One region of the Thalassospira sp. NFXS8 genome, then DNA from elsewhere that is predicted to be linked to it. Evidence: riboswitches for the same ligand, from Rfam matches in the RefSeq annotation. Region 1 holds a riboswitch; the other holds the start of a gene.
What was found. A riboswitch is a leader RNA that binds a small molecule or an ion and turns the genes downstream of it on or off. The one in region 1 is predicted to bind glycine.

Region 1 (11,528 bases):
TTCGGTCAGTTTTTGTCCCCCATCTGGATGTGTATCCTATACTCATCCCCGTACTTAACTTGTATCGCATACTGGCGATACGGCGAAGCACAAGATTGATTTTAGACATATAATTTGATCATACGAACAAAAAAAATGCCAAGTGCGATTTTAAATAGTTGAAATCGGCCGGATTTTCACAATTGATTTTTGCAAATAAATTTCGTGGCGGCTTTAACGGGGAACGGCCATTCGGGCCAGTTCATCGCACCGTTCATTTTCCGGGTGGCCAGCATGCCCCTTGACCCAGTGCCATTCAACCGTGTGCGGGCGGGCCGCTTCAAGCAGGCGCTGCCACAACTCCACATTTTTAACCGGTTTTTTATCGGCCGTTTTCCAGCCGCGTTTTTGCCAGCCAAAGACCCATTTGGTAATGCCATCGCGCACATAGGAACTGTCGGTATAAATATCGACGATACACGGGCGTTTGATGGCTTCCAGCGCCGAAATGGCCGCCATCATTTCCATGCGGTTATTGGTGGTGGCCGGGTCGCCACCTGAAAGTTCCTTTTCCACGCCGCGAAACCGCAAAATCGCCCCCCAGCCACCGGGGCCGGGGTTGCCGCTGCAGGCACCATCGGTGAATATGGTGACGGTATCTTTTTCGTCTTTCGTCATGGTTTTATCGGTCTCCCAGGCCATAATCGCTGGCCGAGACCACCTTTTGATGAAAGCGCAGCTTGTTTATATATTCGCGGGGGTTTTTCGGGGTCACAAGTGCCCCGGCCGGTGTGTTGATCCAGTCATATAACCGGGTAAGCAAAAACCGTAATGCCGATCCGCGCGCCAGAACCGGCAGGGCGGCAATTTCGGCGTCGGAAAGCGGGCGGGTACGGTTGTAACTTGCCAACAGGTTTTGCGCCTTGGTGACATTAAAGCTGTTGTCGGGTTCAAAGCACCAGGCATTCAGACAAATTGCCACGTCATAAGCCAGCACATCGTTGCAGGCGAAGTAAAAATCAATCAGTCCCGATACCTCGCCCTGACCGGAAAAGAAAAACACGTTATCGGTAAACAGGTCGGCATGAATAACCCCGGCCGGCAGTTTGGCAGGCCAGTTGGCTTCAAGATAATCGAGTTCCTTGCTGATCAGCTCGGAAAGGCCCGGCATTACGTCGTCGGCACCATCAGCACCACAACTGCCAAATAGCGGGCGCCACGCCTTTACCGACAGGGCATTGGGGCGGTAATTGTCAAAATCCTGCCCGGCAAGGTGCAGTTTTGCCAGCGCATCGCCCAGCCCGGCACAGTGATGGGGCAACACCCGGCGTGCCGACATACCGTTTAAAAACGATGTAATGGCAGCAGGTCTGCCACACAGGCGGCGCAGGGCAACCCCGTCCGTGCCATGGATCGGGGTAGGGCAATTTAACCCCTTGGACGATAAATGGTCCATCAGCCCTAGAAAAAACGGCAGATCATCGGGGTTAACCCGTTTTTCATACAGGGTTAAAATAAACGGGGCCTGATCGGTATGAAGAAGGAAATTGGTGTTTTCAACGCCCTCGGCAATGCCTTTGAACGAAACGACTTTGCCGATGTCATATTCGGCCACAAAACGGGCGATATCTTCATCGGACACATCGGTATAAACGGCCATTGGCAGGCGTTTCCTTAGCTTGCGAGTTCGCGGGGAAGTTTGAAGGTGACGTTTTCATCGGTCAGGGTGATGGTTTCAACACTGACTTCATAACGTTCGCGGCAGGCATCAATCACTTCCTCGACCAGCACTTCCGGGGCCGATGCGCCAGCGGTAATGCCCAGGGTTTTGATGTTTTCCAGTTTGGCCCAATCAATATCGTGCGCCCGTTCAACCAGAACCGATACGGCACAGCCTTCGCGCCGGGCAACTTCTACCAGCCGGTTGGAATTCGACGAATTGGGTGCCCCCAGTACCAAAATCGCATCTGCGCGTTCGGCAATCATTTTTACCGCGTGCTGACGGTTGGTGGTGGCGTAACAGATATCTTCTTTTTTCGGCACCGAAATGGTCGGGAAACGGTCCTGCAAAATGGCGATCATTTTTGCCGTGTCATCCAGCGACAGGGTGGTCTGGGTGACAAAGGCAATGTTTTCCGGGTCGGCAACATGCACATTTCGGGCATCGTTTTCGGTTTCAATCAGGGTCATGCTGCCTTCGGGCAGTTGGCCCATGGTGCCTACCACCTCGGGGTGCCCGGCATGGCCGATCAGCAAAATATGCTTGCCTTCGGCAAAGTGGCGTTCGGCCTCGCGGTGAACCTTGGAAACCAGCGGGCAGGTGGCATCGAGGTAATGAAGGGCACGTTGATCGGCATTTTCCGGCACCGATTTGGGCACGCCATGGGCCGAAAAAATGACCGGCACACCATCGGGCACGGCATCAAGTTCATCAACAAATACCGCGCCCATATCGCGCAGGCGATCCACGACAAATCTGTTATGAACAATTTCGTGGCGCACATAAACCGGGGCACCGTATTTGACCAGCGCCTTTTCAACGATTTCAATGGCACGGTCCACCCCGGCGCAAAAACCGCGCGGGTTGGCCAGCAGAATGTGAAGGTTCGCTTTGTCGGGCATCGGCACCGCCTCGAAAATGCAAGGATACCGGTTTGTGCCGGTATCACGTTAACAGGTATTTCCGGTTACATAACGCGCCTGCGACAAAGGTGCAATGATGGCGCGTTGATATATTGCCGTCAAAGACGCGGTTTATGGTACCTGTTTGTGCTTTTCACACAGGCTTTGCCGGGTTTTTACCATCTGCCCGGGGCGGCGGGCCGGTGTGCATTGCATAATGTGCACTGCAACGGGTTGTGCCGGGCAGATCAACAGCATAGACTGCGCGCAACAACCGGTGCCGGGTCACTTCGGCGTGTCTGATCAATGAGGCTTTGATGACGATTGCATGCAATCTGCGGCGCGCAAGTGCGCTTGGTGTGGTTTTGATGGCTGCGGGCCTTGCTGCGTGCGGCACTGATCCGTTCGGGGAAACGCCTGTTCCGTCGTGCCCGCGCACCTTCCTGCCCACGGATACCGCCCAGCTGACCCAGTTCAAGGATAAAGGCCGCGATCTGACCGACGTGATTTTTGAGGCCGGGTTTGAAGGTTATAAGGGCGAATGCAGCTATGATCTGGAAGACAAGAAACTTGATATTTTGATCAGCCCGGAATTTTCCGCCCGGATGGGGCCTGCCGCATCGGATCGTTCGCAGCATTTACAATATTTTGTTGCCCTTAAAAATCCGGGAGGGGAGTTTGTTCAGAAATCGGTTTTCGATGTTGATCTGACCTTCCCCAAAGATGCCAATCGTGTGCGTTACACCGACGAACAGGTATCGCTGCATGTGCCGCTGGCCGATGTAAATTATGGTCCGGATTATGAAATTTACATGGGTTTTCAGCTGAGCCATGAACAGCTGGATTATAATCGCCGCTTCGCCAGGTAACCGGCGGTTGAGGGCTGACAGCACGTGTGTGAATTGTGATGACCGGTGACGCATTTCTAATGTTTTGACTGGTGCAATCGTACTGTTATCCGTATAAGGACCCATACCCAAGTGATCCCCGTGGGAGAGTTCCGCGATCGTTTCACAGTGATACGCGGACGCCGAAGGAGCAACCACCCCGGAAACTCTCAGGCATAATGGACCGCGGGGAGATGGGACTCTGGAAAGCAGGCGACATGGGTGTTTCATGTGCGCCTCGCCGAAGATGTAAGCCCGATCCGGTGCAAATCCTGCCCCGGAAAAGGTGATTCTTTCAGGCTCCAAGACAGAGGGGGATGTGGTTGGCCAGTGGTCGGCTATGTTTCGCAATGACTGTCACGGAGAGCCTGATGGCGGACCAACAAGCCGAAAATCTATATAAAACAGCCCTTTATGATTTGCATGTTGAACTGGGTGCCAAACTGGTGCCGTTCGCAGGCTATGCCATGCCGGTGCAATATCCGTTAGGGGTTAAGGGCGAACATCTTCATACCCGTGCCAAGGCCGGGTTGTTTGACGTATCGCATATGGGCCAGGTTCGTCTGGTGGGCGAAAACCGCGTTGCCGAACTGGAAAAACTGGTGCCGGGCGACATTGCCGTTTTGAAACCGGGCCGAACCCGTTATTCCGCCTTTACCAATGATGACGGCACCATCCTTGACGACCTTATGATTACCAATGCGGGCGATAGCCTGTTTCTGGTTATCAATGCTGCCTGCAAGGATGATGACATTGTCCATATGCGCGCCAATCTTGATAACGGCGTGGAATTGCAGGAACTGAGCGACCGCGCCCTGATGGCCTTGCAGGGACCGGAAGCCGCCAACGTTCTGGCGCGTTTTGCCCCGGATGTTGCCAGCCTTAAATTCATGTCCTTTGTTGAAATCGATATTGCCGGTATTCCCTGTTTTGTCACCCGTTCGGGTTATACCGGCGAGGATGGCTTTGAAATTTCCGTGCCTGATACCGATGCCGAAAAGCTGGCCCGTCTGTTGCTGGCTGAAGACGAGGTCGAGGCCATTGGCCTTGGCGCACGCGATTCGCTGCGTCTGGAAGCCGGCCTGTGCCTGTATGGCAACGATATTGATACCACGACCACCCCGGTCGAAGGGGATTTGAACTGGATTATCAATAAGCGTCGCCGCGAAGAAGGTGGATTTCTGGGCGCAGATATTATTCTCGACCAGCTTGCCAACGGGGCAGACCGTAAACGCGTCGGGATTAAACCCGAAGGCAAGGCACCCGCCCGTGAACATACGATGGTGCTTAACAAGGATGGATACGATATTGGCGAAATCACCAGTGGCGGCTTTGGCCCCACCGTCGATGCGCCGATTGCCATGGGCTATGTCGCAATTGAATTTGCCGAGCCGGGCACCAAGGTGGACCTGATGGTTCGTGGCAAGGCCCGCCCGGCGGAAATTGTTGCGTTACCCTTTGCGCCGCATCGTTATTTCCGCGGCTGATTGCGCCGTATCGCGTTTAAAACGCAGCAAAAATTAAGCAGACAACCTAATTTGCAGGAACAAATCAAAATGGCTAAAAAATTCTCCAAAGAACATGAATGGCTTGAAATCGACGGCGATGTGGCAACTGTCGGCATTACCGACCATGCCCAGCAGGCCCTTGGCGATATCGTTTATGTTGAACTGCCTGAAGTTGGCAAAAAGCTGGCCAAGGACGGCGATGCGGCTGTTGTTGAATCGGTCAAGGCCGCCAGCGACGTTTACGCCCCGGTTGACGGCGAAATTGTTGAAGCCAACGAAGAGCTTGATGCCAATCCGGCTTTGGTTAACGAATCGCCGGAAAATGACGGCTGGTTCTTTAAAATCAAGATCACCGATGCCTCCCAGCTTGACGATCTGATGGACGAAGCCGGTTACAAGGCATTTGTCGAAGGTCTGGAGGACTGATGCGCTATCTTCCGCTGACCCAGGCAGACCGGGCCTCGATGCTTGAAACCATCGGTGCCGGCTCGGTCGATGACCTGTATTGCGATGTACCAGAAGGTGCGTTGCTTAAAGAACCGGTTGATCTGCCGCACCATTTGGGTGAAATGCAGGTCGAACGCGATATGGCCAAATTGGCAGCAAAAAACATGGGAACGGCATCGGCCCCCAGTTTTCTGGGTGCCGGGGCCTATCGGCACCATGTTCCTGCCACGGTGGATTATATCATTCAGCGCGGCGAGTTCTTGACGGCCTATACCCCGTATCAGCCCGAAATCGCCCAGGGCACCTTGCAGTACCTGTTTGAATTTCAAACCCAGGTGGCGTCCATCACCAATATGGATGTTGCCAATGCGTCGATGTGGGACGGGGCAACGTCCTGTGCCGAAGCGGTGCTGATGGCTTGCCGCGCCACCCGGCGTAAAAAGGCGGTTTTGTCGGGTGGTTTGCATCCGCATTACCGCGAAGTGACCGAAACCTATTGCCAATATAGCGATACCCAGGTTGCCGGTCGCGATGGCCACCCGGAACACCAGGCAACTGCCGATCAGCTTGACGATCTGATCGACGATCAGACCGCCTGTGTTGTGGTGCAGTATCCGGATGTTTTCGGGCGTCTTGATGACCACACCAAACTGGCCGAAGCCTGCCACGCCAAGGGTGCGCTTTTGGTCGTCGTGTTTACCGAGGCCGTTGCCTTTGGCGCCATTAAATCGCCGGGCAGTTTTGGGGCTGATATTGTGTGCGGCGAAGGCCAGTCGATTGGTAATGCACTGGGCTATGGCGGGCCATATGTGGGCCTGTTTGCCACCACCAGTAAACTTGTCCGCCAAATGCCGGGACGTCTGTGCGGTGAAACCGTCGATCAGGATGGCAAGCGCGGTTTCGTGCTGACCCTTTCAACCCGCGAACAGCATATTCGCCGTGAAAAGGCGACCTCGAACATCTGTACCAATTCGGGCCTGTGTTCGCTGGCCTTTACGGTGCATATGAGCTTGCTGGGCGAAGACGGTTATCGCAAGCTGGCTGCCATTAACCACGAACGCGCGGTTAAAACCGCCGACGCGCTTGAGGGGGTTGCCGGGGTTGAAGTTGTTAATGACAGCTTCTTTAACGAATTTACCGTCAAGCTGAGCAAACCGGCAGCCGAGGTGGTCGAAGCCCTTGTTGCCCGTGGCATCATGGGCGGGGTTCCGTTGTCGCGTCTGTATCCCAACCGCGATGATCTGGGCGCGTTTATGCTGGTCGCAGCGACCGAAACCAATACCGACGAAGACATCGCTGCCCTTGCGGCGGCCCTTAAGGAGGTGCTGGCATGACGTTTCAGACCCATACCGGCAATCGTGGCCTTGTCCTTGAAGAAAAGCTGATTTTTGAACAGGGTGAAGCTGGACGTTCCGGGGTTGACCTGCCCGACCCGGCACCGGTCAAAAGCCGCCTTGGCGGCCTCGCCCGTGATGAAGACAGTGAAATTGGCCTTCCGGGCCTGTCCGAACCGCAAGTGGTGCGTCACTTTACCCGCCTGAGCCAGAAGAATTTCGGTATCGATTCCGGTTTCTTCCCGCTCGGCTCCTGCACCATGAAACATAACCCGCGCCTGAACGAAAAGGTTGCCCGGTTGCCCGGCATTGCCGATTTGCACCCGATGCAGCCCGAAAGCACCGTTCAGGGGGCGTTAGAACTGATGGATCAGTGTGCGCACTGGTTGCTGGTTCTAACCGGGATGCCCGCTGTTGCCATGTCACCCGCGTCGGGTGCGCAGGGCGAGTTGTGCGGCATGATGGCGATTCGTGCTGCCCTGGATGCGCGCGGTGAAAACCGCCGTCGGGTGCTGGTGCCCGAATCGGCCCATGGCACCAACCCGGCAACGGCTGCGGCTTGTGGCTTTACGGTGGATTCGATCCCCGCCACTGCCGACGGACGGGTTGATCTGGCGGCATTTGAAGCCAAGCTGGGCGATGATGTGGCTGGCATCATGCTGACCAACCCCAATACCTGCGGGTTGTTCGAACGCGATGTGCGCAAAATCGCCGATCTGGTGCATGCGGCCGGTGGTTACTTCTATTGTGATGGCGCGAATTTTAACGCCATTGTCGGTCGGGTGCGCCCGGCGGATCTGGGCGTTGATGCCATGCATATCAACCTGCACAAAACCTTTTCCACCCCGCATGGCGGCGGTGGTCCGGGTTCAGGGCCGGTTGTGTTTTCCGAGGCATTGGCACCGTTCGCACCGATCCCCTATGTGGTTAAAACCGAAAACGGCTTTCATCTGGTGGAAACCGCCGATGAACAGGACGGCAAAAAACCGTTTGGCCGCCTGAAGGGTTTTCATGGCCAGATGGGGATGTTCGTGCGTGCATTGTCCTATATGAAAAGCCACGGGGCCGACGGGTTGCGTCAGGCATCGGGCGATGCGGTTTTGAATGCCAACTATTTGCTGGCACGCCTTAAAACCAAACTCAGCGTCGCTTATCCTGGCTATTGCATGCACGAAGCCCTGTTTGATGATGATTTCCTGAAGGGCACCGGTGTTTCGACGCTGGATCTTGCCAAGGCGATCATTGATGAAGGCTTCCACCCGATGACCATGTATTTCCCGTTGGTCGTTCACGGGGCGCTTTTGATCGAACCGACCGAGACCGAAACCAAAGAATCGATCGACCAGTTCTGCGATGCAGTTTTGTCGTTGGTTGCCAAGGCAGAGGCCGGTGATTCGGAATTCTTCAAAAATGCACCCTATTTAACCCCGCGTCGGCGACTGGATGAAACAGCCGCTGCACGCAAGCCAGTATTGCGCTGGAGCCCGGCAAACGCTTGATCTGCAATGCTGCGCTGCGATTTTTTGCACCCCGGTCCTATGGCCGGGGTGTTCTTTTTCAAGGGCTTGATCTTGAAAGCCGTTGGACTCGTCGCAATCTGGCCCCTTATAATCTGAATGCATTTGCGATCGCCGCGCTGTTTTGGGAAAGCGGGGCTGGAAATGCGTGATTGGGAGACCAGGGCATATAGCCCGTGGCGGAGGTAAGAGACTGTTATGACGCGTCCCGTGCAGAAGATTTTTACAGCTGAACGACGTTTGCGAGAACGTCAGGGAGCTGTGGTCGAAGACTGGTCGGATTCCTTTTTTGATCCGACACTTGAAACCGGCATGGGGGCCGGTGAACTGCCGGCACCTTCGCCATCTGTTTCACCAGCGCCATCTGCGGCCGCTGGTAGCGATAATCAGCTGATCCTGGATGAAATTCGCGCCATGCGGGCTGAAATGGCCCAGCTGCGCAATGCAATTGCCCAGGGCGCGTCTGTTGCTGCCACTGCCGCGGCTGATGATGCAGGCGGCGAAACTACGCCGCAATCTGTTGCGGCCAATGACGAACCGCTAGATGTCTTGCCCGAGCCGGTTTCAAGCCGCCCGTCGCATTCCAATCGGCCAGGGGCCAGCGAACCTGACCGCGACGACCTGGAACTGATCCGTGGCCAGATTCAGGAAATGAACGAACATATTCACAGGGCGAAAATCCAGATTGCCGCCCTGCGCCATCCCAAAGCCCCGGATGACCGGCTGGTAACAGCGGCCAGCGAACTTGATGCTATCGTCAAGGATACCGAGATGGCGACCCACACCATTCTCGAATCGGCCGAACAGATCGACGATCTGGCGATGACATTGAAAAATTCTGCCACCAGCGATTTTGTCGCCGATCATGTTGAACAGATTGCCTTTATCGTTACCAAGATTTTTGAATCCTGTAATTTTCAGGATATTACCGGCCAGCGCATCAACAAGGTGGTTAACACCCTGGAATTTGTTGAAAAACGCGTTCACAACATGATTCTGATCTGGGGCGAGGATGCCTTTGCCGACCTGCCAATGTCCGAAGAGGAAGAAGACGAGGTCAAACACGAAGATGCCGATCTTTTGAATGGTCCGCAAATGGAAGGCGAGGGGATTAGTCAGGACGATATTGATAAATTGTTCGACTGAACCTTTAATTTTCGCGCGTGAATACCAACATCCCGAAAAGGTATACCCTTCGTAAGGGTAGATATATAATGCAATCGCATTGTAAAACTGTCTTTATGGGTATTCACCGCCGGACCGGCGGTTTACCGTGCCGAAGGATTTGAAGCGAGCATCCGGGAGGGCGTTTCCCGTCCCGGAGGTTCTGGAGGACTGGAAATATGGCATTTTGGTCAACAACCAAAACAAATGCAACACAGGCCAAAGCGCAGGACATCAAATGGCGCGCAGGGCCGCGCGGCGATTATTTTCGCTTGTATATGATTGACGACATTAGCGAATTGAAAGTCGATGGTGTTGGCGGCGTTTATCTGGTGTGGCATGGCGGCGTTAAGCCGGGCTGGCTTTTAGCCGGTAATGCCGGGGATCTTGGTTTTGTTTTTCGGGAATTGCGCGAAGACCGCGACATTCGCGAATATGACGGGCGCGGCGGTGTTTATATCAGCTGGTCGCAGATCAAGGATGAATATCGCGACGGGGTCGTTCATTTTCTCGCGCGCAGCATCAAGCCGGTATTTGAATGCGAATTCGACAGCCGTCAGGACGCGATCCCGGTAATGTTACCGCGATAAACACCCCATCCGGGATATTAAAAGTGATCATCCGGTTTGCAGGCGAATGTGCCGACGGTCGCGTGGCATGGGCAAATGGCACCATGTGCCGGGTAATTACAAAACAGGCCGAACCCCGTTTATGCGGTTCGGCCTGTTTTTGTTTATGACACGGGCAAACATTTCAGATCGATCATGTTGCCCGTTAGGACGGGGGGTTAAAGTGCCGCCAAAACCGATTCCGCGCTGGAAACATCAAATGCGCCCGGTTCTTCAACAGCAAGGTGGGTAACCTTGTTGTCCTCAATAACCATGGCATAGCGGTTAGCACGTTCGCCCAGACCCTTGCCGCGCAAGTCCAGTTTCAGGCCGGTGCCATTGGTAAAATTCAAATCGCCATCGGCCAGCATGGTAATGGCTTCGCCAACATTTTCCGATTTGGCCCAGGCCTGCATGACAAAGGCATCATTGCTGGCAAGACAGAAAATTTCATCCACACCCTTGGCTTTGATCTCGTCGGCCTTGTTGATGAAACCGGGCAGATGTTTGATCGAGCAGGTCGGGGTGAAGGCACCAGGAACAGCAAAAAGAACAACCTTGCGACCGGCAAACAAATCCTTGCTCTGGACGGCTTCGGGGCCATCCGCAGTGGCACGGTGCAATACGACGTCAGGCAATGTTGCGCCTTCGGCGATGGTCATGGCGTTTCTCCGTTTTATATGCCGCATTGAATGCGGGCATGGATTACCGGTGTAAGGTGGCCCGGCAGATTATGCATTACAGCTTGCTAGAATGACTTAAAAAATCATTCAGTGCCAGCAGCTTCCCGTCAGGTGTGGTGGCGATCAGTCTTTTGCAAGGCCGTTTGCCCCGCTGGCGGTGGCAATGCCAGAAATAACCTGATCCTTGCTAAGCAATTCGGACAGTAAAACACCGTCAGGTGCATTGGGGCCAAATACCGCGTTAAACGGAATGCCATAACGGTCATATTTCGCCAGAAAGGCGGCAATCGCCGGGTCGGGGCGGGTCCAGTCGCCTTGCATTAACACAATGTTTTCACCGCCAAGTACTGCGCGCACATCATCCGTATCAATCACCAGCCGTTTATTGACCTGACAGGTCACACACCAGTCGGCGGTAATGTCGACCAGCACTGTTTTTCCATCGGCCACATCACGGGCGATGGTTTCGGGGGCAAAGGGCTGCCATGGCAATGCCGCGTCGTCCCCTGTGTGTGATGCCGTGTTACGTGCGCTGTTTGCGGGTGGTTTGGAAAAGCCCGGCGCAAACAGGGCGACAAGCACGGCAAGGGTGGCAAAGCCCGCCAGTAACGGTTTGCGTTTGAGACGGGTGGTTTTATGGCGCCACCAGATCAACCCGCTGGCAAGCGCCAGGCCAAGGCCAACGGCAATGGCCCCGTTGGTACCAATTTGCCCGGCCAGCACGCCAAGCAGCCAGATCGCGGTACCCAGAAGTGCCAGCCCCAGCACAAATTTAACCA
Region 2 (11,528 bases), on a different contig from region 1:
GCAAGCTGGGCTGCCAAGCTGACCATGCCTGTATTGCTACCATCAATATACATCAGCCCGGTTTTATCAAGAAAATCAATAACCGGGCGAATGGAACTGTCAAGATTGGCAAATTTGGACCCAAGATGCCCCACCACCCCGACATATCCGGGAAACCGTGCCAGTAACCATTCCAGCCGCACCAGATTTTCCCCTTCGGGCAGGCTGGTCATCAAGGCACGCGGGCCGGGGTCCGATAACGGGAAGTCATCGGGTTCCATCGGCAATTGTAAAAACACTTCGTGGCCCATTTGCCGGGCACGGGCCAATGTTTTGGGCAGGTTATCGGCATAGGGTGACAGGCCCAGAGAAATGTTTAAGGGCAAATCCTCAATTGCTTTGGTGGTGCGGTCCGCATTCAGGCCCAGTCCGGTTACAATCACGGCGACATAGGGCTGTTCAGGTTCCAGGGTAAAGGGTCGGGCATAGGCCTGGGCCGGCGTTGTGCCATCGTCGGCAATGCGCGGCACCCGGCCAAAACTGCCTTCTTCGTCCAACCCGGGAATCGGCGCAGGGCGCAGCGGGTCAGCTTCGATTTTTTCATCAAAATCACCCTCTGCGGCCATGGCGGCCAATTCTTCGGGCGACGGGCCTCCCGGGGCGATGTCTTCACCGTTTGCAGCCCCGTTATTGCCTTGTCCGGTTAAACTGGCGATGCCGGGTGGAAGGTCCCCCATGGCATCGGGATCAGCGTTATTCGGGTTTGCTGTATTCTGGGTTTCTGCGGCCTTGCGGCGTGCTTCGTCTTCGGCGCGGTTGCGGGCCTCGATATCAAGCACGCCCTTGGCAATTTCATCTTGCAGTTCACGTTCGGTTCCGGGGATGGCATCGGTTACCTTTGGACCGCCAAGATGGAACAGCCGCCAGCCGGTTTCAGGGTCGATGATAGGCAGGGCCACCAGTGTGGCAACGCCAAAAGGCAACAGCCAAAGTACCAGTAACAAAAATTTGGACAGCCGCCAGCGCCGCGACGGCGGGCGTAACGGCAACAGGCGATACTGTTCATCGTAGGGCAGTTCTGTAAACGGAACATCCTCCGCCACCGTGTCGGACAACATATCGTCATCCGTATCGGTTGCAGAGGATTCCGTTTTGCGGCGGGGCCGCAGAAATTTGAACAGTTTACCGATCACTGCGGGTCAGTCTCTTCCTGTTCCCGTCACGATCTTTCAGCTTTTTGATCTGAAGCTGCCATAAAGCGAAATGCCCCGGATCATATCAAGTGCGCGGGCAAGCTGATAATCGTCTTCGGTTACTTTTTCGGCGTCCTGACGGAGCTTGTCTGCCTTGGTTTCGGCGTCAACCGTGGTTGAATCCTCGTTATGCAGGGCACCATTCAGGTCTGCTTCGGACCGGCGTTGGCCGGTTTCGATGGTTTCGACCTTCGACTGGGGAACAATGATGTCGGGCACAATGCCGACTTCCTGAATCGAACGGCCAGACGGGGTATAATAACGTGCGGTGGTCAGGCGCAGGGCCACATTGCCCGGCATCGGCAAAATGGTTTGTACCGACCCTTTGCCAAAGCTGCGCGTGCCCATAATGATCGCCCGGCCATGATCCTGCAAGGCACCAGCCACAATTTCCGATGCTGATGCCGACCCGTCATTGATCAGAACAACAATTGGCAGGTTGTCGGCAAGGTCGCCGTCTTTGGCGGTATAGCGTTCGGTGTTTTTGGTGTCCCGTGGACGGGTCGAAACGATTTCGCCTTCGTTTAAAAAGGCATCGGAAACCGCAATCGCCTGGTCAAGCAAACCACCGGGATTGTTGCGAAGGTCGATCACGAAACCTTTCAGTTTCGGGCCGATTTCCTTGCGCTGGTCTTCGATGGCGCGTTGCAGGCCGCTAAAGGTTTGTTCGCTGAATTTCGTGATGCGGATATAACCGACATCGTTTTTCACCTGCGGGCGCACCGACTGGATTTTGATGACCGCACGGGTCAGCGTGACATCAAACGGGGCCTGTTCGCCCTTGCGCACAATGGTCAGTTTGATGTCGGTATTGACCTTGCCGCGCATCATGTCGACGGCATCGTTCAGCGGCAGGCCGCGCACCGATTTGCCATCGATATGGGTGATAAAATCGCCCGGCTGGATCCCGGCTTTTTCGGCAGGGGTATCAAAAATCGGCGAAATTACTTTTACAAAGCCGTTTTCCTGGGTGACTTCGATGCCCAGCCCGCCAAATTCGCCGCGGGTATCAACCTGCATATCCTTGAAATTATCCATATTCAAATAGGATGAATGCGGGTCAAGCGAGGTTAGCATGCCGTTAATGGCGGCTTCGATCAGTTTTTTATCATCGACCGGTTCAACATATTTGGCTTTGACCTGTTCAAACACGTCGCCAAAAAGGTTGAGAAGCCGATAGGTTTCGGCTGATGATGTCGGGGTATCACCGGGGGTCGAAGACTGCGCAAAAGCTGGCACTGCAAGGCCGAAATTCAGGCCCGCCGCCAGTGCAAATACTACCAATCGAGACTTTTTCATCCGCTTACCTTGCCGTTTTGTGATGCCAGCCAGGGAAGCGGATTGATCGCTTCGCCGTCATGGCGCATTTCGAGATACAGTTTCGGCCTGTTTTCGCCCATGGTTCCAACAGGTTCACCCGCCAGTACATATTGTCCTACCACACTGTCCAGGCGATCAAAACCCGCAACAAGACTATGGTATCCTTCGCCGTGTTCGATAATCAAGAGTCTGCCATAGCCCCGAAACGGCCCGGCGAACACTACTTTGCCATCAAAAGGCGAGACAACCTGCGCTTCGGGCCGGGTTTCAATCTCGATTCCTTTGGCATGGGCACCGCCAGGAAGGCCGCTTTGAACGCTACGTTCACCAAAAAGTGTTACAATTTTGCCCGCCGCCGGCATCCGCAAATGGCCGCGTGCCTCGGTGATCGAGCTGGCAACGGCCGCTTCTTTCACCGCGTCGGCGGTTTTGGCGACCGTATTACGATTACCGGCCGGTGTGTTCAATGATGCGGTTTGGGTGGGTGATGATGGCAACACGCCATCAATTTCGCTATCGGGGGCGTCTTTAACCAGTTCGTAGTCGGGTTTTTCGCGCGGTGATGGCAAACCATCGGCACGATTTTTAATACTGGCAAGAAGTTCGCCCAGCGTTTTGGCTTCCAGGGCCATTTTTTGCACCGCACGGGCGGCTTCGCGGGCTTCGTCCTCGGTATCCTGGCGTAACTGGCGTTTATCGTCTAGCAACCGCGACAGGCTTTCGCGTTCGTCGCGCAGCTTTGCTGTTACATCGCCCAATTCGCTACGCCGGGATTTGATGGTGCCACGCAAATCGGTAATTTCGCCCAGTTCCCGTTTTAAATCCTTGGCGTGCTGTTCAACACCGGGCAGGGCAGCCTTTAACAATATGGCGGATCGTAACGTGTCTTGCGGGCTGCGCGGCAGGGCAATCAGGGCTTCGGGCGGGGTGGTCGATAACCGCTCCAGCGCCATTAAAATGCGGGCATATTGCCCGGCCTTGTCTTCGAGCGCGGTGGTGGCGTCTTTTTCACGGTTTTCAAGTTCGACCAGCTTGTCTTCTATGTCGGTCAGTTCGCTTTCATATTGCTGAACCCGGCGAGCAACCGACACTTCTTCAGATTGCAGGGCCTGTTCTTCGGTCAGCAATTCATGTGATTTGCGCGACAGGAATTCTTCCTGCTTTTTTTGTTCTGAAAGCTGGCTTTGCACCGCATCAAGGCGTGAGTCAACCTTGCGCAGGGATTCTGCACCTAACGGAAAAAATGCTCCGGCACCGGTCACCATAAAGGCGGCCAGAGCCGGAGCAATCAACCATTTGCCAATATCAGCTTGCCGGGGGCAGCGCAGCATCGGGTTTCAGACCTTCGATCAGCGTTTTGCCAGTCATGTCCGCCGGTTGCGGCAGGCCCAGCAATTGCAACAATGTTGGCGCAACGTCGGCCAGGCGGCCATCGCGCAGGGTAACGCCCTTGGGCCCGTTAACCAGAATGGTCGGCACCGGGTTAAGGGTATGGGCGGTGTGTGGTTCGCCGCTTTCCGGGTCAACCATGGTTTCACAGTTGCCATGGTCGGCGGTAATAAACATAACGCCCCCAACCTTGCGAACAGCCGCAACAACCTTGCCCACACATTCGTCAACGGCTTCGGCGGCTTTCATCGCGGCCGACAAAATGCCGCTATGCCCGACCATATCGGGGTTGGCGAAATTAACGATGATGGCGTCGTATGTTTCGGCCTCAATCGCGGCAACCAGTTTGGCACACACTTCGGGGGCCGACATTTCGGGTTGCAAATCATAGGTCGCAACTTTGGGCGAGGGCACCAGAATGCGGTCTTCGCCGGGATAAACCTGTTCTTCGCCGCCGTTAAAGAAAAACGACACATGCGGGTATTTTTCAGTTTCGGCAATGCGCAGTTGTTTCATGCCTGCATTGGAAACCACTTCGCCAAAAATGTTGGGCAGGGTTTTGGGCGGATAGATCGCATCCATATAGGCGGCATGGCTGGACGAATATTCGACCATTCCGGTCTGAACGGCAAATTTGACCGGCGTTTTGCGATCAAATCCGTTAAAATCAGGGGCGCACAGGGCTGCCAGAATTTCGCGCGCACGGTCGGCACGGAAATTGGTCATCAAAAGGCCGTCGCCGTCTTTCATGCCGTCATAATCGCCAATGACGGTGGGCAAAATGAACTCGTCGTTGGTATCGGCATCATAGGCGTTGGCAATGGCATCTTCAGCGGTGTTTGCTTTTTGGGCTTTGTTGTAATTTTTACCCTCGACCATCGCGAAATAGGCCTGGCTGACCCGTTCCCAGCGATTATCGCGATCCATCGAATAATAGCGACCGGTAACGGTGGCAATTTCAACATCGGCATCGCCCAGCAGGGAGCGGAATTTTTTCAAAAAACCGGCCGCACTGCGCGGCGGGGTATCACGCCCATCGGTATAGGCATGGATTTTAACGGTAATACCGGCATCGGCAATGATTTTGGCAAGGGCGGCCATATGCGCCTGATGCGAATGTACCCCGCCTTCGGACAAAAGCCCGGCAATGTGGCAAACGCCGCCGCTTTTTTTCAGGCTGGAAATAACTTTTTTAACGGCATCGGTATCGGCAATGCTGCCGGTTTTGACGGCGTCGTCAATTTTGGGCAGTTCCTGCATCACAACACGGCCTGCACCCAAATTCATGTGGCCGACTTCCGAATTGCCCATTTGCCCTTCGGGCAGGCCAACATCCAGGCCACAGGCCATCATGAAACCGGTTGGATTATGGGCATACAGGTCGTCCCACACCGGCGTATTGGCCAGTGCAACGGCATTGTTTTCGCTTTCTTCGCGATAGCCCCAACCATCCAGAATGCATAGCACCACCGGACGGGGACGCTTTGCGGCGTTCGATACAGTCACTGTCATAACCCCACTTCTAGGATAAAAGACTGAATTACCAGTAAACAAACCTGTAAATGATGATCCAGTCATAGGTCAAAACGGCGCCGGGCGCGGTGGGTTCCGCCATCTGACGCAAATTCTTGACGTAACTTATCATGAAAGATGGCCCTGAACAGCCACCCCGGATGAAATTTTCGCAAATGCGTCAGCGCTTCTTTGACAAGGTTCGGGTCAAACAGGTACGATCAATCCGTTAAACGGTGATACCTCGCGCACCGCAATGGGAGAGACCGGTCGGACAACGTTCCGGCGGGCGCCGAAGGAGCAATTCGCCCCGAACACTCTCAGGCACATGGACCGTTGCGGATTGAGGCTCTGGAGAGCGAAAGCCGGCTGTTTGGCCGTCTTTCCACCGAAGGATGAAGTTGTGACGCGCAGGCGTTCAACGCACAATCTCAGGTAGGGGCCATTTGGCCCCAAAGGACAGAGGGGGCTGGCACCGGTTCGTTGATATCGCAGTAAATATTGCAGAAAAATATAACGCGATCAGAGCCGAGGGAGGCCTATGCCCAATTCATCCACGCAACGTCCCCAGGACGTTAATCTTTCTGTTGTCGATTTATACACCATCGGCATTGGACCATCGAGTTCGCATACCGTTGGCCCCATGCGGGCCGGTTACCGGTTTTGTCTGGAAATGGATGCCCGTAAACTTTTGCCCCAAACCGGCAGCGTAATTGTTGACCTTTACGGGTCGTTGGCCCTGACGGGTAAAGGGCACGCCACGGACACGGCGGTTTTAATGGGGCTGTGCGGGCAACGCCCGCGCTCGGTCGATCCCGATCAAATTGGTCCGACGATTGATGCGATCAAACGCGATAGCTGCCTGATGCTGTTTGACCAGCAGAAAATTGATTTTCACTTTGAAAATAATCTGGTTTTTCATATGGATGAAAGCCTGCCCCAGCACCCTAACGGGATGCGAATTACGGCTTATGACCGTGACGGGGTAAAGCTGCATTGCCAGGAATATTTTTCGGTTGGCGGCGGTTTTATTGTTTCAGGGGATGACCGCGGGGCGGAATATTCCGGCGATAACATTATCCTGCCGCATCCCTTCTCATCGGCCGACGAATTGATGTCGATTTGCAAGGAACAGGGATTATCCATCGCTGAAATTATGATGGAAAATGAAAAATCCTGGCGCGCGGCCGATGAAACCTATGAATTCGTCGACCGGGTTTATAACGCGATGATGAACTGCATTGATCGCGGCTGCGCCACACCAGGTATTTTACCTGGCGGGTTAAATGTAAAGCGTCGGGCCAATAAACTGTATCGCGAACTGGTGGACCGTCCCGAAGCCGGGTTGAAAGACCCGCTAACCGTGATCGACTGGGTGAACCTGTATGCCCTGGCCGTGAACGAGGAAAATGCGGCTGGCAGCAAGGTTGTGACCGCGCCGACCAATGGGGCGGCGGGGGTGATTCCGGCTGTTTTGCGATATTATGAACGGTTTTGCGCCAATGTAACCCAGACAAAAATTCGTGAATTTTTGCTAACTGCGGCGGCTATTGGCTCGATTTATAAAAAACGGGCCTCGATTTCAGCCGCCGAAGTGGGGTGCCAGGGGGAAGTGGGCGTAGCCTGTTCGATGGCGGCAGGGGCATTGTGTGCCGTGATGGGCGGCACACCGGAGCAGGTTGAAAATGCCGCCGAAATTGGCATGGAACACAATTTGGGCCTGACATGTGACCCGATTGGCGGTTTGGTACAGGTACCGTGCATTGAACGTAACACCATGGGGGCGGTCAAGGCGATTAACGCATCCCGGCTGGCCCTGCGGGGCGATGGACAACATACCGTATCGCTGGACCGTGTGATCGAAACCATGCGCCAAACCGGGGCGGATATGCAAAGCAAATACAAGGAAACCAGCCAGGGGGGGCTGGCCGTGAATGTCAACGTTGTTGAATGTTGATCTGACGATGGCTTTTTAAACAGATTTGGGAACTGTCACCGTCATAAAAGGCGGTTCTGCACCCGAAAATGTCGCTGATATGGTCAAATATGGCCGCAATGGACGCCTCGAAGGCCGGATGATGTCGGCTTTTGGGGCGTTTTGCGTTTTTGGATGATGATATCACCCTATTCCAGCCGGATTATCGCCACCAATCGCCGGTAGCGTTGGGAAACTAATGTTAAACTAAAACTAAAATTAAACCGGAAAAATCCGGCAGATTGGTTGGGTTAATATAATGAGTGAAAAACTGTTCCGCATTTATGTGGCGGTCAGCCTTGATAGCTATGTCGCCCGTTCAAACGGGGCGGTCGACTGGCTTGACGACTATGACCCGCAAGAATTCAATTTTGAAAAATTCCTTGATGAGGTGGGAACGCTGATCATTGGTCGCCGGACGTTTGACCAGGTCATGTCGTATGGTGAATGGCCATACGGGGACCGGCGTACCGTTGTTTTAACGTCGCATCCACTTGGCGATGATGCCCCGGAAAATACGGTTGCCTTTGGCGGAAGCCTGATGGAACTGACCGATGCCTTGCGCAATGAACGGCTTGATAACGGCGATGTCTGGATTGTTGGCGGGGCAAGCGTGATCAATCAGTTCTTGTATGCCAATATGATCGACAAACTGGACATGTTTGTCATCCCGGTTGTTCTGGGTCAGGGGATTTCCCTGTTTGACAAGGAAACCAGCCATTTACAACCATCCCCCGTGGCGACCCATATTTATCCGTCCGGTGTTGTCCGGCTGGAATATAGCCTGAAATAACCCGGTTGCGGTGCGACAGGGCGGTGGTGATTTGTGCCTGTCAGGGCTGTTTTGGCAAACTGTCTGTCTTAAGGGAAAAACGCTTTAGTTCGTTGGCTTTTGGCAAGGATGCCGACTGGCAAGGACCAACGCGTTGTGGCAATAATGACGTGCCGATAGCCCTGAATATAGGGCTATCGGCATTTTGTTTGTGATGCTTAATTTTGATGTTTTGTCAGGTCATCACGCAGTTTGTCGGCGAATTCGACCAATGACTGCGAGGCGGTCAGGGGCCAGTCATTATCCAGCACCATTTGCATGCCGTCCTGATAATGGTTTTCCACTGTCAGGCCATCTTTTAAGGCTGGCAAATCGCCTTCCAGCTTAACCTTGATGCGGTTATGCAGGGTAAGCTGCCAGAAGCCGGGTTGCATCCATGTCCAGAATTCGATGATATCTGCCGAAACCGGAATAGCGGTTTGGGCATCCATGTCGGTGCTGTCCTGGTCAAAAACACGGTATCCGGCCCGGCGAAAACCGGTTGTGATGGCTTCTTTTACCTGATTGGCAACAGTTTCGCCTTCGGGCAACAATACATCGCCAAGAGCCTTGCCAAATCCACCACGTTTGCGGGCATAGGCCCGTTCGGTGATGCTGCTATCGTCGATTTTCGCATCAGAAAGCGACGGGATATCGGCTGATCGTGGTTTGATCTGGAATTCGCGGTTATCAACAACATTTACCAACCGAATAGCCGTGCCGTTTTGCGGGTTGGGCGACGAAGATGGCGCATTGATATCGACGACGCTACGCCCAACGGCACAGGCGCCTAAAAATAGCATGGCGCCAACAACGGCAGCCATACGAAGCTGTTTGAACAACACAAATCCCCCTTGTGCGTTTAAGAAAGGCGATCTGTTTAGCCTTTGCTTATATGGCGCGCAAGTATTTGGGGAATAAGTATTTTTTATGCCCCACTAACGAGTGGGTTTTTACTATTCGCGATGATAGGGATGGTTGGTTTGAATGGCGTGGGCGCGAAAAAGCTGTTCGGCGATCAGGGCGCGGACCAGCATATGGGGCCAGGTTGCCTTGCCCAGTGACCACATGGCATTGGCGCGGGCTTTTAGTGCATCACCGTGGCCGTCGGCGCCCCCAATGGCAAAGGCAATATTGCCGCCATTCTGATCGATCCAGCCTTCAAGCTTTTTGGCAAAATCGATGGATCCATATTCGCGTCCGTGTTCGTCCAGCGCGATCAGAAAGGCATTTTCGGGGATGGCGGCCAGTAAAAGTTCTGCTTCGCGGGCCTTAAGCTGGGCGGCGGGCAGTTTTTTCTTTTCCTCGACCTCGCGCAGGGCAAAGGGCCAGCGCAGGCGGGCGACGTAATGGTCGAACAAATCCTTTTCCGGGCCTGCCTTGATGCGGCCTACAGCGGCAAGGGTGATTTGCATGTGGGGTCGCCCATTCGTTTTATGGCAAATTTCGGTGGAAAAGATTGTCGGCGTTTTGCGTAATGTTTCGTACAAATTTCGTCGAAGGTTCGCAGAAACCCGAACGCCAATTCCTATCGGGCTAAAATATGCAGCCCTGATAAAAATTTACAGATGCCTGTTGCCCCAAGCGGCAAAGGGCTGATGGCCCGGCGGAATGCGCCGGGCGACAGCAAGGCGCAGCCAATCAGTACAGACGGGCTGCTTGTTGTTTCAAGGCCGGGTTTTCAACGCCCCACATCTGTTCGATGTTGTAAAAGGCGCGAACTTCGGGGCGGAACAAATGAATGATCACATCACCCGCATCCACCAGAACCCAGTCACCCTGTTCGGTGCCCTCGGCCTGCGCACGGCCCTGGCCTGAACTTTTCAGGGTTTCAACAATATGTTCCCCCATCGAGGCAACCCGGCGCGAGCTGGAGCCTGATGCGATGATCATATAATCAGCCATGGCTGTTTTGTCGGTAAGATTAATGGTGACAAGATCTTCGGCCTTGTCGTCCGTCAGTGTTTCCTGAATAAGAGCAAGCAACTCGCTCGGTGTCAGGCGTTGTTTCGCGGTAATTATTGTCGCCACCTTAATTTAGGGTGGATGTTCGCCGCCATCACGCGGAAATTAAAACATCCACAGGTCAAACCTGCCATCGGCCTTCGGCGCGAATCGCCGTAGAGGAAGCCGGATGGCGCCGTATCGGCAGGTAAACCCAAGCTGGTGTTTCCATATCGGCCAGCAAACCTGCCTTTTCTGCGGCAATGCGCCAGCGTTCCATACGCTGTGCTGCGGTGCCACGCAATGCTTTATTAGAATAACCCTCGCGATCAAGAACCGCAATGGGCGCGCAATACATCAATTTTTCCCAGAACTTCCAGCGATCAAATTGTGCCAGATTGTCAGCGCCCATCAGCCAGACAAAACGCGTTTGGGTAAAACGGCGTTGCAAGGCTGCAAGTGTGTCGGCGGTATAACGGGTGCCAAGCTGGGTTTCAATTGCAGAAACAACAATGCGGGGATGTTGTGCAATCATTTGTGCCGAATCAAAGCGTTCCGTCAGCCCGGCCATGCCCTGACGGGACTTTAGCGGGTTTTGCGGCGATACCAGCCACCATACTTCGTCAAGATGCAATCGCTTTAACGCTTCAAGTGAAATATGCAAATGGCCCTCGTGGGCGGGGTTGAAAGACCCGCCCAGTAATCCGACTCGGGGTGGGGCATTGTGACGGCGCGGAATGCGAACGCTCATCACGGGCGGGTTTGCCCGGTGCCACGCACCACATATTTATAGCTGGTCAATTGTTCGACTCCGACCGGGCCACGTGCATGCAACTTGCCGGTCGAAATGCCAATTTCCGCGCCCATGCCAAATTCGCCGCCATCGGCAAACTGGGTTGATGCATTGACAATGACAATGCCGCTATCCACCCCGTTTAAAAATGCCTCGGTCGCGGCGCTGTCTTCGGCCAGGATGGCATCGGTGTGGTGTGACCCGTAATGGTTAATGTGGTGAATGGCATCTTTTACGCCATCAACGGTTTTGATCGACACAATCGCATCAAGATATTCGGTTGACCAGTCAGCCTCGGTTGCCGGTTTGATGCGGGCATCAAGACCACAGGCGGTGTCGTCGCCACGCATTTCACAGCCTGCTTTGGCAAGGGCATCGGCAAGGGCGGGTAACAGAGTGCCAATAACGGCACGATCAATTAAAACGGTTTCGGTCGAGCCACAAACCCCCACCCGGCGCATTTTGGCATTCAGCACAATGTCGTTAATTTTGGCAGGGTTGGCACTGGCGTGAATATAGGTGTGGCACAGCCCTTCCAGATGTTTGAACAAC

Region 2: it holds a riboswitch for glycine, as region 1 does, so the genes downstream of both, J4E05_RS08385 (L-serine ammonia-lyase) here and gcvT (glycine cleavage system aminomethyltransferase GcvT) in region 1, are expected to answer to the same signal.

What each region holds. Positions count from the first base shown of each region.
Region 1 is NZ_JAGEMF010000002.1:839,459-850,986, forward strand. It holds gene rnhA (ribonuclease HI) at 214-657, opposite strand; gene J4E05_RS12990 (homoserine kinase) at 662-1,639, opposite strand; gene ispH (4-hydroxy-3-methylbut-2-enyl diphosphate reductase) at 1,654-2,601, opposite strand; gene J4E05_RS13000 (hypothetical protein) at 2,919-3,470, shown strand; glycine riboswitch at 3,582-3,685, shown strand; glycine riboswitch at 3,689-3,801, shown strand; gene gcvT (glycine cleavage system aminomethyltransferase GcvT) at 3,860-4,975, shown strand; gene gcvH (glycine cleavage system protein GcvH) at 5,045-5,422, shown strand; gene gcvPA (aminomethyl-transferring glycine dehydrogenase subunit GcvPA) at 5,422-6,777, shown strand; gene gcvPB (aminomethyl-transferring glycine dehydrogenase subunit GcvPB) at 6,774-8,276, shown strand; gene J4E05_RS13025 (protein phosphatase CheZ) at 8,493-9,440, shown strand; gene J4E05_RS13030 (hypothetical protein) at 9,638-10,048, shown strand; gene J4E05_RS13035 (peroxiredoxin) at 10,246-10,728, opposite strand; gene J4E05_RS13040 (protein-disulfide reductase DsbD family protein) at 10,873-11,528, opposite strand, start outside.
Region 2 is NZ_JAGEMF010000001.1:1,843,480-1,855,007, reverse strand. It holds gene J4E05_RS08405 (divergent polysaccharide deacetylase family protein) at 1-1,097, opposite strand, end outside; gene J4E05_RS08400 (S41 family peptidase) at 1,209-2,531, opposite strand; gene J4E05_RS08395 (murein hydrolase activator EnvC family protein) at 2,528-3,883, opposite strand; gene gpmI (2,3-bisphosphoglycerate-independent phosphoglycerate mutase) at 3,858-5,453, opposite strand; glycine riboswitch at 5,701-5,799, shown strand; gene J4E05_RS08385 (L-serine ammonia-lyase) at 5,995-7,410, shown strand; gene J4E05_RS08380 (dihydrofolate reductase family protein) at 7,688-8,221, shown strand; gene J4E05_RS08375 (hypothetical protein) at 8,419-9,081, opposite strand; gene rlmH (23S rRNA (pseudouridine(1915)-N(3))-methyltransferase RlmH) at 9,196-9,654, opposite strand; gene rsfS (ribosome silencing factor) at 9,881-10,270, opposite strand; gene J4E05_RS08360 (nicotinate-nucleotide adenylyltransferase) at 10,326-10,934, opposite strand; gene J4E05_RS08355 (glutamate-5-semialdehyde dehydrogenase) at 10,934-11,528, opposite strand, start outside.